DNA from 3 places in the Halopseudomonas pelagia genome. Region 2 is predicted to be linked to each of the others. Evidence: predicted binding sites of a transcription regulator. Region 2 holds the regulator's gene; each other region holds the start of a gene.
The links. The regulator LexA, encoded in region 2, represses DNA repair genes until DNA is damaged. The targets are predictions, from matches to a motif close to CTGTNTNNNNANACAG.
Positions count from the first base shown of each region.

Region 1: a site for LexA is predicted at 1,591-1,606, ahead of recN (DNA repair protein RecN). Genes of this name have one in related genera too.
Region 3: a site for LexA is predicted at 2,131-2,146, ahead of recA (recombinase RecA). Genes of this name have one in related genera too.

Region 1 covers NZ_CP033116.1:919,675-923,765, forward strand. Annotated here, with positions in the region: gene recN (DNA repair protein RecN) at 1-1,569, opposite strand, end outside; gene grpE (nucleotide exchange factor GrpE) at 1,761-2,339, shown strand; gene dnaK (molecular chaperone DnaK) at 2,428-4,091, shown strand, end outside.
Region 2 covers NZ_CP033116.1:3,012,081-3,016,171, reverse strand. Annotated here, with positions in the region: gene EAO82_RS14105 (DUF6586 family protein) at 1-212, shown strand, start outside; gene EAO82_RS14100 (hypothetical protein) at 275-508, shown strand; gene sulA (SOS-induced cell division inhibitor SulA) at 635-1,168, opposite strand; gene lexA (transcriptional repressor LexA) at 1,180-1,788, opposite strand; gene EAO82_RS14085 (TetR/AcrR family transcriptional regulator) at 2,028-2,717, shown strand; gene EAO82_RS14080 (L,D-transpeptidase family protein) at 2,815-3,300, shown strand; gene nagZ (beta-N-acetylhexosaminidase) at 3,368-4,091, shown strand, end outside.
Region 3 covers NZ_CP033116.1:1,445,684-1,449,774, reverse strand. Annotated here, with positions in the region: gene EAO82_RS06860 (TIGR00730 family Rossman fold protein) at 1-581, shown strand, start outside; gene EAO82_RS06855 (regulatory protein RecX) at 541-984, opposite strand; gene recA (recombinase RecA) at 996-2,042, opposite strand; gene EAO82_RS06845 (CinA family protein) at 2,189-2,710, opposite strand; gene mutS (DNA mismatch repair protein MutS) at 2,822-4,091, shown strand, end outside.

The DNA of each region.
Region 1 (4,091 bases), 2.1 Mb from region 2:
CAGGTTGTCGATGCGAGTGCTGGTGGACTCCTTACCTTGCTCCTTGCGTACGAACAGATGCTGATGCCCTTGCGCCGCGACCTGTGGCAAGTGAGTCACCGTCAGCACCTGGCCGTGGCCGCCAAGTTGGCGTAGCAGGTTGCCGACGATCTCCGCGGTTGGTCCGCCGATGCCCACATCCACTTCATCGAATACCAACGTGGGCACCCGTGAGGTCTGCGCGGTAGATACCTGGATGCCCAGGCTGATCCGCGACAGTTCACCGCCGGAGGCCACTTTGGCCAGCGGTTTGGCTGGTTGGCCGGGGTTGGCGCTGACCAGCAGTTCGACGCTTTCCCGGCCGTGCGGCAGGCAGCTATGCGCTTCGTGGGTATTGAGCTGGACCTTGACCTGGCCGCCGGGCATACCCAATTGTTGAATCTCCCGCGTCACCGCCTCTTCCAGCTTGGTGGCGCCAGCCTGACGCTTGCCACTCAGCTCGTCTGCCAATTGCCGGTAGTGTTCGCGGTAGGCTTCCAGCTCCTCCGCCAGGCGCTCGGCATCAGCGTCCTGCTGCTGCATGCTTTCCAGTTCATCGATCAGTTGCTGCTGCAGTACGGGTAGTTGATCCGGATTGACCTTGTGCTTGCGCGCCAGGTCGTAAATGGCGCCCAGACGCTCTTCAACCTGTTGTTGGCGCTCGGGGTCGGCCTCGAAATGATCCAGATAACGCGTCAGCTCACCCACCGCCTCTTCAATCTGAATCTGCGCGCTGGCCAGCATGCCGTCGGCTTCTTCCAGGCTGTGATGGCTGCTGCGAAATGCCGCCAGCCGCTGCTGGCTGATGGTCAGCGCATGCAGCACGCTGCCGCTATCGTTCTCGCTGCACAGGTTGATCACATGCTGGCAGGACTGCATGATCTGCTCGGCGTTGGCCAACTGGCGTTGATCGTTTTCCAGCTCGTCCAGCTCGCCTTCCTGCAGGCTCAGGTTGTCCAGTTCCTCCAGTTGATAGGTCAGCAGTTGCAGGCGCGAAGTCTGCTCATTACCTTTTTCGCTGGCCTGTTTCAGTGCCTGTTCGGTCTGCTTGCAGCGCTGCGCGGCCAGTTGCACCTGGCGGGCGAGGTCGGTACTGCCGGTGTAATCGTCCAGCAGGCGGCGATGGGTGTCGGGCTTGAGCAGTGACTGGTGTTCATGCTGGCTGTGAATGTCGATGAGCATTTCGCCCAGCGCTTTCAGATCCTGCTGCGGGCAGGGGCTGCCATTAATATAGCCACGCGAGCGACCCTCGGCGGTAATCACCCGGCGCAGAATCACCTGCTGGTCCGCGCTGTTCAGGTCGCGTTCATCCAGCCAGGCCTGGGCTTCAGGGATCTGACTGATATCAAAGGTGGCGAGAATATCCGCCTTGTCGGTACCCGGACGCACGGCACCGCTGTCGGCGCGGTCGCCCAGAGTCAGTGCCAGAGCATCCAGCATGATCGACTTGCCAGCGCCGGTTTCCCCGGTGATGACCGTCATACCGCTGCTTAGCTCCAGTTCCAGGTGATCGACGATGGCGTAATTGTTCACCGCAAGATGTACCAGCATGGCCGCGCTCCCGTTTTCAGTCTGGTTATTTATACAGTAGTTTGGCTTTTGTTCACAAGAGCCCGGAATTTGCGATTTTTCTGAACTCTGGTTTTTCCAACCCTTGAAGCCTGATTTAAAGACCCCATATAAGGTGCAGACATTGATCAACAGGGCGGCATGCCGCCTGATTGCTAGAACAGGAGACACAGATGGCAGACGAACAGAGACAGGATCCGGCCACCGATGAGTTGGCTGAAGATGCGTTGGACACCGTGGTAACTGACGATCTGGCAGCGCAGGTTGCCAGCCTCGAAGAGCAGTTGGCGGCCGCGCAGGATCAAGCTCTGCGGGCAGCTGCCGATGTGCAGAACGCCCGCCGCCGCGCGGAGCAGGAAGTGGAAAAGGCGCACAAGTTTGCCCTTGAGCGTTTCGCCAATGAGCTGCTGCCGGTGGTTGACAGCCTTGAGCGCGGCATGGAGTTGTCCGATGCCAGCGACCCGGCAATCAAACCCATGCGCGATGGCATGGATCTGACCCTGAAGCTGTTTGCCGAAACCCTAGCGCGCTTCCAGATCGTTCCGGTCGAGCCGCATGGCGAGCCCTTCAATCCGGAACTGCATCAGGCGATGGCCATGGAGGAACGCGATAGCGTCGAACCCAATACCGTTATTCGCGTATTCCAAAAGGGCTACACCATCAATGGTCGTCTGTTGCGCCCGGCCATGGTCGTGGTCAGCAAGACCCCGACAGACAAGCCGGCGTCTCCATCGATTGATGAGCAGGCTTGAAATAAATTCCACTGCCCCCATTAAGGGTGCATGAACAGACTAACCCGTGCCGCCGGTTATCCGCGGCAAGTTTAATCGGAGAATAGATATGGGCAAGATTATCGGTATCGACCTGGGGACTACCAACTCCTGCGTTGCAATCATGGAAAATGGCGTTGCCAAAGTCATCGAGAACGCTGAGGGCGCTCGCACCACTCCTTCGATCGTGGCCTACACCGGCGACGGCGAAACGCTGGTCGGCCAGTCCGCCAAGCGTCAATCGGTGACCAACCCGCAGAACACCTTGAACGCGGTCAAGCGTCTGATCGGCCGTCGTTTCGAAGAAGAAGTGGTCCAGAAAGATATCAAGCTGGTCCCTTACAAGATCGTCAAGGCTGACAATGGTGATGCCTGGGTCGAAGTGAAGGGCGAGAAAATGGCACCTCCGCAGATTTCTGCCGAAGTGCTGAAAAAAATGAAGAAGACTGCCGAGGATTACCTGGGCGAGGCTGTGACTGAAGCGGTTATCACCGTACCGGCCTACTTCAACGACAGCCAGCGTCAGGCGACCAAAGACGCCGGCCGTATCGCTGGTCTGGACGTCAAGCGGATCATCAACGAGCCGACTGCTGCCGCGCTGGCCTACGGTATGGATAAATCCCGTGGCGACTCCACCATCGTCGTATACGACCTGGGTGGCGGTACCTTCGACGTCTCCGTGATCGAAATTGCCGAAGTTGATGGCGAGCACCAGTTTGAAGTGTTGGCCACCAACGGTGACACCTTCCTGGGTGGCGAAGATTTCGACATGCGTCTGATCGATTACCTGGCAGACGAATTCAAGAAAGAAAATGGCATTGACCTGCACACCGATCCGTTGGCATTGCAGCGGCTGAAAGAGGCGGCGGAGAAGGCCAAGATCGAGCTGTCTTCCAGTAGCCAGACTGACGTCAACCTGCCGTACATTACTGCCGACTCCACAGGCCCCAAGCACCTGCAGGTCAAGGTCACCCGTGCCAAGCTGGAATCGCTGGTTGAAGAGCTGATCAAGCGCAGTATCGAGCCTTGCCGCGTAGCCATGAAAGACGCTGGTCTGGACGTGTCCGAGATCAACGAAGTGATTCTGGTTGGTGGTCAGACGCGTATGCCGCTGGTGCAGAAGACCGTTGCTGACTTCTTCGGCAAAGAGCCACGCAAAGACGTGAACCCCGATGAAGCAGTCGCCGTTGGCGCAGCGATTCAGGGTGCGGTACTCGCCGGTGACGTAAAAGACGTGTTGCTGCTCGACGTATCGCCGCTGTCTCTGGGTATCGAAACCATGGGTGGCGTGATGACCACCCTGATCGAGAAAAACACCACCATCCCGACCAAGAAGTCGCAGGTGTTCTCGACTGCCGACGACAACCAGACTGCCGTGACCATTCACGTGCTGCAGGGTGAGCGTAAGCAGGCCGGGCAGAACAAGTCGTTGGGTCGTTTCGATCTGGCCGATATTCCGCCAGCCCCACGCGGTGTGCCGCAGGTTGAAGTGAGCTTTGACATCGACGCCAACGGTATCCTTAACGTGTCTGCGAAAGACAAGGCAACCGGCAAGCAACAGTCGATCATCATCAAGGCCTCTTCCGGTCTGAGCGATGAAGAGATCGACAACATGGTGCGTGATGCCGAAGCCAACGCCGAGGAAGATCGCAAGTTCGAAGAGCTGGTAACCACCCGTAACCAGGCAGATCAGCTGGTCCACGCTACCCGCAAGACCTTGACTGAAGCTGGCGA
Region 2 (4,091 bases):
CTGGCGATAGCTGGCTGGGACGTCTGTTGGCAGGCTGGCAGCAGCTACATATGCCGCCGAAACCCGAAGAGAGCAAGCCGCAAGACAGCAGCCTGATCGCCAGCAGCGCAGTCAAGAGTGATCGTCAATGGGATCTGGAGGATGCGCGCGAAGCGCATGCAGCATTGGCTGAGCGGTTGAGTTGTTACCGGGAGGGTATGCTGGAGTGGTAGCTCGAACTGTGACAGTTCATCGTCTGTGATAAACTGCGCGGCCATTTAACAGGAGACCCTAAATGCCATCACCTTTTCTCGAAATCGTGGAATTGGCTAACGGCAAGGTAGCCTTGCGCCGCTCGGATGAAGATGCCGAACCACTGGTGATCATCGAGTTTTCTGCCGACGCCCGCGAATATCTGCAGGGCCATCATATAGACGTGGCCAAAGCCATGATCAGTGCCGGCATGCAGGTCGCTGGCCAAGTGATGGAAGATGGCGAGCCGCACGATGAAAATCGCATTCTGCACTGAGCTAGTCAGCTGGCCTAGCAACTAAGCCGGGTATGGCCTAAGCATCTAGCTGGTCATGCCTGGGCAATGCCTGGGTTCTGCATGGCCAGCAGCCGCTGTCCATGTTTCTACCTATTCTTCTACTTCTCAAGCCGCCAAACACATGCCCAGGCGAATGTTCAGGCTACGGCACTGGCCATCGCGCGCGGCACGGGTGAGTCTGTTGTTGGTCACAACCTGCTGACCCTCATCCGACATCCAGCTGACTACGGTATGGCTACAGCCCAGACGCAGTAGTTCGCAGCACAACTCCAGGCTATCCATGCCGCGCTTCGCCCGGACAATCAAAATGCGCTCAGGATCCAGACCGGCATTGCGCAGCCAGTGATGGCTGACTGCTTCTGGCGGATCAAGCAGTGTCAGCCAGCCAGGAGCTTGCGCCTGACTCAGATCACGCAGTACAGGTGCCAGCCATTGCAGGCATTGCCCAGGGGCGCCATTGAGGGCTATTTCGCTGAAGCCAGTCTCCACTGCGGCACTTTCTACCGTCGCCGCTTCGGCAGGTTTTTTCGCAGAAACCACCTTGGCTGGCCCGGCGTAACGCGATGCCATCAGGGCGTTGTGAAACAGTTCTGCCTGAACCAGCGGGCCGGGATGATGAGGATGACGGGAATATTGCATGATTAACCCCTTTAGCGGCGTATGACGCCGACACTCAAGCCTTCGATAGTAAGTTCCTGTTCGCCCAGATCGACTTCAATCGGGGCGAAATCCGGATTTTCGGCAAACAGCGAGACCTTGCGGCCCTGCTTGTGAAAGCGTTTTACCGTGACCTCATCACCAATACGGGCGACAACGATCTGGCCATTGCGCGCGACGGCGGTGCGGTGTACCGCGAGCAGATCGCCATCCAGAATGCCGATGTCGCGCATACTCATGCCCTGTACGCGGAGCAAGTAGTCTGCGCGGGGCTGAAAGAAGCCGGGATCGATCTGGCAGTGATCTTCGATATTTTCCAGCGCCAGGACAGGGGCACCGGCCGCCACACGACCTATAACCGGAAGGCGGCCCTCAGGGGCTTCGTCATCCTGATCGGGCAGGCGGATGCCGCGTGATGCGCCGGGAATCATTTCAATCGCACCCTTGCGCGCCAAGGCGCGCAAGTGATCCTCTGCCGCATTGGGCGATTTGAAACCCAGCACCTTGGCGATATCGACACGGGTAGGTGGATAGCCGTTGGCATCCATATACTCTTTGATGAAGGCCAATATCTGCTGTTGACGTGCGGTCAGTTTTTGCATCCGTCCCTACCTGTGTTTTTATACAGTAGCTGTGATTATATACAGTTGTTTTGGTTGAGCAAGACCTTGCGCACAATTTGCTGTTGTTTTAGTGAAACGGGAAGGTTATACAAAGAAGCGGTTGCGTGAAGATGATCACTGGTAGCTCATGCCGCTGGCCCCGAGTCACCGTGATGCTTGACACTCAATGCGTTTGAAACGTATGTTTCAAACAATTGTTTATTCGTGGATGTCAGCACATGGCCCAATCTGAAACTGTTGAACGTATTCTGGACGCCGCCGAGCAGTTGTTCGCCGAGAAGGGTTTTGCGGAAACTTCACTGAGGCTAATTACCAGCAAGGCCGGCGTTAACCTGGCGGCGGTGAATTATCACTTCGGCTCCAAGAAAGCGTTGATTCAGGCGGTATTCGTGCGTTTCCTCAACCCCTTCGTCGGCAGTCTGGAGCAGCAACTGGACCGGCATCAGCGCGAAGGTGACCTGGCCGAGCTCAGTCTTGAGCAGCTGTTGGAAATGCTGGTGCGCCAGGCGTTGACAGTCAAACCACGTAGCGGCAACGATCTGTCGATTTTCATGCGCCTGCTGGGCCTGGCGTTCAGCCAGAGCCAGGGGCATCTGCGTAAATACCTGAGTGAGGTGTACGGCAAGGTATTTCAGCGTTACATGCAGCTGGTGTTGGCCGCTGCTCCGCAGTTGCCGCCCCGTGAGCTGTTCTGGCGAGTGCATTTCATGCTGGGTAGTGCGGCCTTTACCATGTCGAGCATGAAAGCCTTGCGGGCCATTGCCGAAGCCGAATTCGATGTGCATACCGGCATTGATGACGTTCTCAAGTTGATGGTGCCTTTCCTGGCTGCCGGCATGCGCGCTGATAGCGGTATGGCGGGTCTTGCCAGTGCAGCCCCGCGTGGCACCGAACTGGAGCGCGCCTGAGTTATTTCCCACCCTAGCGTGTCGATGCCCTGCTGATTGCATGTTCCTTCCAAATCGCTGATCCGTTATCGTGTGCACTCTTTGAGCGGAGTTGCTTATGATGCTGGACCTCATCGACATCTCACTTGCCGCGCAGCGGCTGACCGGGTACGCAGGTGGCCGCGTCCTGTGTGAATTTCCTGTGTCCACAGCGCTTAACGGCGCTGGCGAGTTGAATGGCTCTGGCTGCACCCCGCGTGGCCGCCATAGGGTGCGTGCGCGCATAGGGGCAGGGCAGCCTGAGGGTTCTGTGTTTATTGGCCGCCGTCCTACCGGTGAGGTCTGGACCCCGGCACTGACCAAGCAGCATCCGCAGCGCGACTGGATACTGAGTCGTATCCTCTGGTTGTGCGGCGAGCAGCCTGGCTTCAATCGCGGCGGCAATTGCGACTCGCAACGACGTTATATCTATATTCACGGTACGCCTGACGACCAACCTATGGGCGTGCCGCTGTCACACGGGTGTGTACGCATGCGTAATGCCGATGTGTTGAAACTTTTCGATCTGACTCCCGCGGGATGTCAGGTAATGATTACCGGGTAGTGCGGTTAGTACTGCCTGAGCCCCCTTTGAATCGCTGGAGAAACCCCTGTTGAACATTGGCACCCTGATGCTTGATTTCGCCGGTACCACACTGGATTCCACTGATCGTCAGCTGCTGCGCCAGCCGGAAGTGGGGGGCATGATTCTGTTTGCCCGCAATACCGAATCGCCTGGCCAGGTACGCGAGTTGATCAAGTCTGTAAGGGCGGTGCGACCAGACATGCTGATGGCGATCGACCAGGAGGGCGGGCGTGTTCAGCGCTTGCGTCGCGATGTGCTCAAGCTGCCGGCGCTGGGCCGTATCGCCGCGCTCGATGCTGAGCATGCCGAACGTGCAGCCTACAGCGCCGCCTGGCTGATGGCCTGGGAGATGCTCTCATGTGGTCTGGACATCAGTTTCGCGCCGGTACTCGATCTGGACTACGGCCGCAGTCAGGTTATCGGCGACCGCTCGCTGGGCGGCAATCCGCAACAGGTCATTCGCCTGGGGCGTGCCTATATTGCCGGCCTGCATGCTGCCGGCATGGCCGCCACGGGAAAGCACTTTCCCGGTCATGGCTGGGCAGAAGCCGATTCGCACTTTGCCTTGCCGGTGGATGAGCGCAGCGAAGAGGCCATTCGCAGTACCGACCTGGTGCCATTCGCTGGGCTGGCGGCTGAGCTGGACGGTATCATGCCGGCGCATGTGGTTTATCCGGCGATTGACCAGTTGCCAGCCGGTTTCTCCAGACGCTGGCTGCAGGATATTCTGCGCAAGGAGCTGGGTTTCAACGGCGTAATTTTCAGCGATG
Region 3 (4,091 bases), 1.6 Mb from region 2:
AGTTCTTCTTTTTGCGCAAGCTGTTCTTCGTCAAGGAGGCCGATGCGCTGATCCTCTGCCCTGGCGGCTTCGGGACGCTGGATGAAACGCTGGAGGTTCTGACACTGGTCCAGACCGGCAAAAGCCCAATGGTGCCGATAGTGCTGCTGGATGTGGAGGAAGGGACCTACTGGGAAGGACTCTTGCAGTTCTTCCGCGAACAGCTGAGCGATCATGGGTATATCCATGAAAGCGACTTCAACCTGATGAAACTGGCCCACTCACCGCAAGACGCGATGCAGGAGATACTGCGCTTTTACAGCAACTACCACTCCGCCCGGTGGAGCAAGGGACGTTATCTGCTGCGCATGCATCGGCCACTCAACGAACAGGCCATGACGCAGATCAGCAAAGAATTCTCAGCGCTATCACGCAATGGCAGTTTCAATCAGGACGCTTGCGCGACCGGGGAGGAAGAACCGGAGTTGTGCGCACTACCGCGTCTGAGCTTTCCCTTTAACGGGCGAGATCATGGCCGGTTACGGGCTTTGATCGACCTTATCAATCGAGAGGAAAATCAGGAAAACCGCGATACTGCATAAAGCGCAACTGTTTGGCGCGCTCCTTAAGGTCCTGCGCCGGGCCTTCGGGGAAGCGCTTGGCAAATACCTGTTCGGCACTTTCCGCCCAATCCCACTGAACCGCTTGCAGATAACTCTCAACCAGGTGCTCGGCGACCCCTCGCTCACGCAATTCTTCACGTAACCGCTGGGGGCCTATGCCGCGCTGACTGCGCGCATGGATGTAGGCTTCGCAGAAGCGCTCATCGCTAAGCAGGCCATCTTCCTCAAGCTGATCCAGCGTGACTTCACACACCGCTGCGGAAACGCCGCGCTGCTGCAATTTGCGCAGCATTTCACGGCGACTGTGCTCACGCCGCGCGAGCAAATCCAGCGCGCTGCGGCGTGCCTCCTGCGGCGTTTCCAGCTGAGTGCGACCGAACATGCCTGAACAGCTTACTCGGCAGCAGCGTCAGCACTGGCTTCAGCCGCTGCCGTGGCCTTGGGGTTGGCCGGCTTGGGTAGCAATTTATCGCGAATGGCCTTTTCTATTTCGTCGGCAATCGCCTGGTTCTCTTCCATGTATTTGGCGGCGTTGGCCTTGCCCTGGCCGATCTTGCTGCCTTTGTAGCTGTACCAGGCACCGGCTTTTTCGATTTCGCCGATCTGCACACCTAGGTCAATGATCTCGGCATTGTGGTAGATACCCGAGCCATACAGAATCTGGAACTCGGCCTGGCGGAACGGCGGTGCGACCTTGTTCTTGACCACCTTGACGCGGGTTTCACTGCCGACTACCTCATCGCCTTCCTTCACCGCACCGGTACGACGGATGTCCAAACGGACGGAAGAGTAGAATTTCAGCGCGTTACCACCGGTAGTGGTCTCCGGGTTACCGAACATCACGCCGATCTTCATGCGAATCTGGTTGATGAAGATCACCAGACAGTTGGCATTCTTGATGTTACCGGTGATCTTGCGCAGCGCTTGGGACATCAAACGAGCCTGCACGCCAACGTGGTGGTCACCCATCTCGCCTTCAATTTCAGCCTTGGGCACCAGAGCAGCAACCGAGTCGATAATGATCACGTCAACCGCATTGGAGCGTACCAGCATGTCGGTAATTTCCAGCGCCTGCTCACCAGTGTCCGGCTGAGATACCAGCAAATCATCGACATTGACGCCCAATTTGGCCGCGTATTCGGGATCGAGTGCGTGCTCGGCATCGACGAAGGCGCAGGTGGCGCCTTGCTTTTGCGCCTGGGCAATAACAGACAAGGTCAGCGTGGTCTTACCCGAGGATTCCGGGCCGTAGATTTCGACCACACGCCCCCTGGGCAGACCGCCCAGACCCAGCGCGATATCCAGACCCAGCGAGCCAGTGGAAATCGACGGGATGGCCATACGCTCATGGTCGCCCATGCGCATCACCGCGCCCTTGCCAAACTGACGTTCAATCTGACTCAAAGCCGCAGTAAGCGCCTTCTTCTTGTTGTCGTCCATTGTGCATCCTCTTGGTGTAGCGGGCGCCTGCGCGCTCGGTCAACGATAATGTCTGTAATAGCTGCGGTAATAGCTTCTGCTAAAACTACTGTATATATGGTCAGTATTATTCCACAGAAGTTTGCCGCCGCCTACCCCTTGTTTCGTTAACCTGAGGACTGGCGCACAGCGCGTCGTTCGATCAACTTGAGCAGCCCCTCTAGCGCGTGCAGTACGGTTTGCGCGCGTACCTCACGGCGGCTTCCCTGCAATCGCTTGCACAGGCTCAGCGTCTCGCCGCCCTTTGACGTCCAGGCAAACCAGACAGTACCTACTGGCTTGTCAGGCGAGCCGCCATCCGGGCCGGCGATACCGCTGACCGCTACTGCCAGATCCGCCTCGGCCGCGTCCAGCGCGCCCAGGGCCATGGCTCTGACCACCGGCTCGCTGACCGCGCCATGTGCGGCCAGATCTGCTTCGCTAACGTTCAACCAACGTGCCTTGCTGTGATTGGCGTAGGTGACAAAACCGCTGTGAAACCACGCCGAGCTCCCGCTGACTCGCGTAATGGCCTCACAAATGCCACCGCCAGTGCAGGATTCCGCCGCCGTTACCAACAACCCTTCACGCCGCAATGCATTACCCAGGCGGGCCGCAGCGGAGTCGATCAACGGGTCATATTGAGACATGCCATCTACCTCTTAATTTTGCGCTTAAAAGCTGGCCACGCTTTGCGTAGACTAGGCGGCCAGTTGTTCGACCATCTATATACCTATGCCTACCACAGACCAGGGAATTGCATGAGCCGCGCCGAGAAATCCGCCAGCCACACACCCATGATGCAACAATATTTTGGGCTCAAACAGCATCATCCCGAACAGTTGCTGTTCTATCGCATGGGCGATTTCTACGAGCTGTTTTTCGACGATGCGAAAAAGGCCGCCAGACTGCTGGATATTACCCTGACCGCCCGCGGACAGTCAGGTGGGCAACCCATTCCAATGGCCGGTATCCCCTACCATGCCGCCGAAGGCTACCTCGCCAGGCTGGTCAAGCTCGGCGAGTCGGTGGCGATCTGCGAACAGATCGGCGATCCGGCTACCAGCAAGGGACCGGTAGAACGCCAGGTAGTTCGCATACTTACCCCCGGCACGGTCAGCGATGAAGCCTTGCTCGATGAACGGCGCGACAACCTGCTGGCAGCCCTGGTAGGCAGCGAACGCGGCTTTGGCCTGGCCACGCTGGATATCAACAGCGGGCGTTTCTGCGTCATGGAGCTGGCTGGCTGGGAAACCCTGCTCGGCGAACTGGAGCGTTTGGCGCCTGCTGAACTGCTGATCCCCGATGACTGGGAAAGCAACACGCCGATCGAGCGCCGCCGCGCGGTACGTCGCCGCGCGCCCTGGGAGTTTGATCGCGACAGTGCATTCAAATCACTGACTCAACAATTCGGCACCAAGGATCTGGTCGGCTTTGGCTGCCAGGATCTGAAGCTGGGCCTGGGCGCCGCCGGTGCGCTGATGAGCTACGCCAAGGAAACCCAGCGCACCGCCCTGCCGCATATTCGCGCGCTGACGCTGGAACGATTCGAAGACAGCGTCATTATCGACAGCGCCAGCCGACGCAATCTGGAAATCGATTGCAACCTGTCCGGCGGTCGCGACAACACATTGCTGGATGTACTGGACCACACCGCTACCGCAATGGGTAGCCGCCTGCTGTGCCGCTGGCTGAATCGCCCATTGCGCGATATGGCGGTATTGCAATCGCGCCAAGGCAGCATCAGCACACTGCTGGAACAGCACTACCATGAGGAGCTGCAACCGGTACTCAAGGGCATTGGCGACATTGAGCGGATACTGGCGCGCATTGCGCTGCGCTCAGCGCGTCCTCGTGATCTGGCACGCCTGCGTGATGCGCTGGCTACCCTGCCCAGCCTGCAAACCGCGTTGCAGCCGTTAGACACCGCTCACCTGCGCCGTTTGGCTGAGCAGGTCGGCACCTACCCAGAACTGGCCGAGCTACTTGAACGAGCGGTGATAGAAAACCCGCCGGCAGTGATTCGCGATG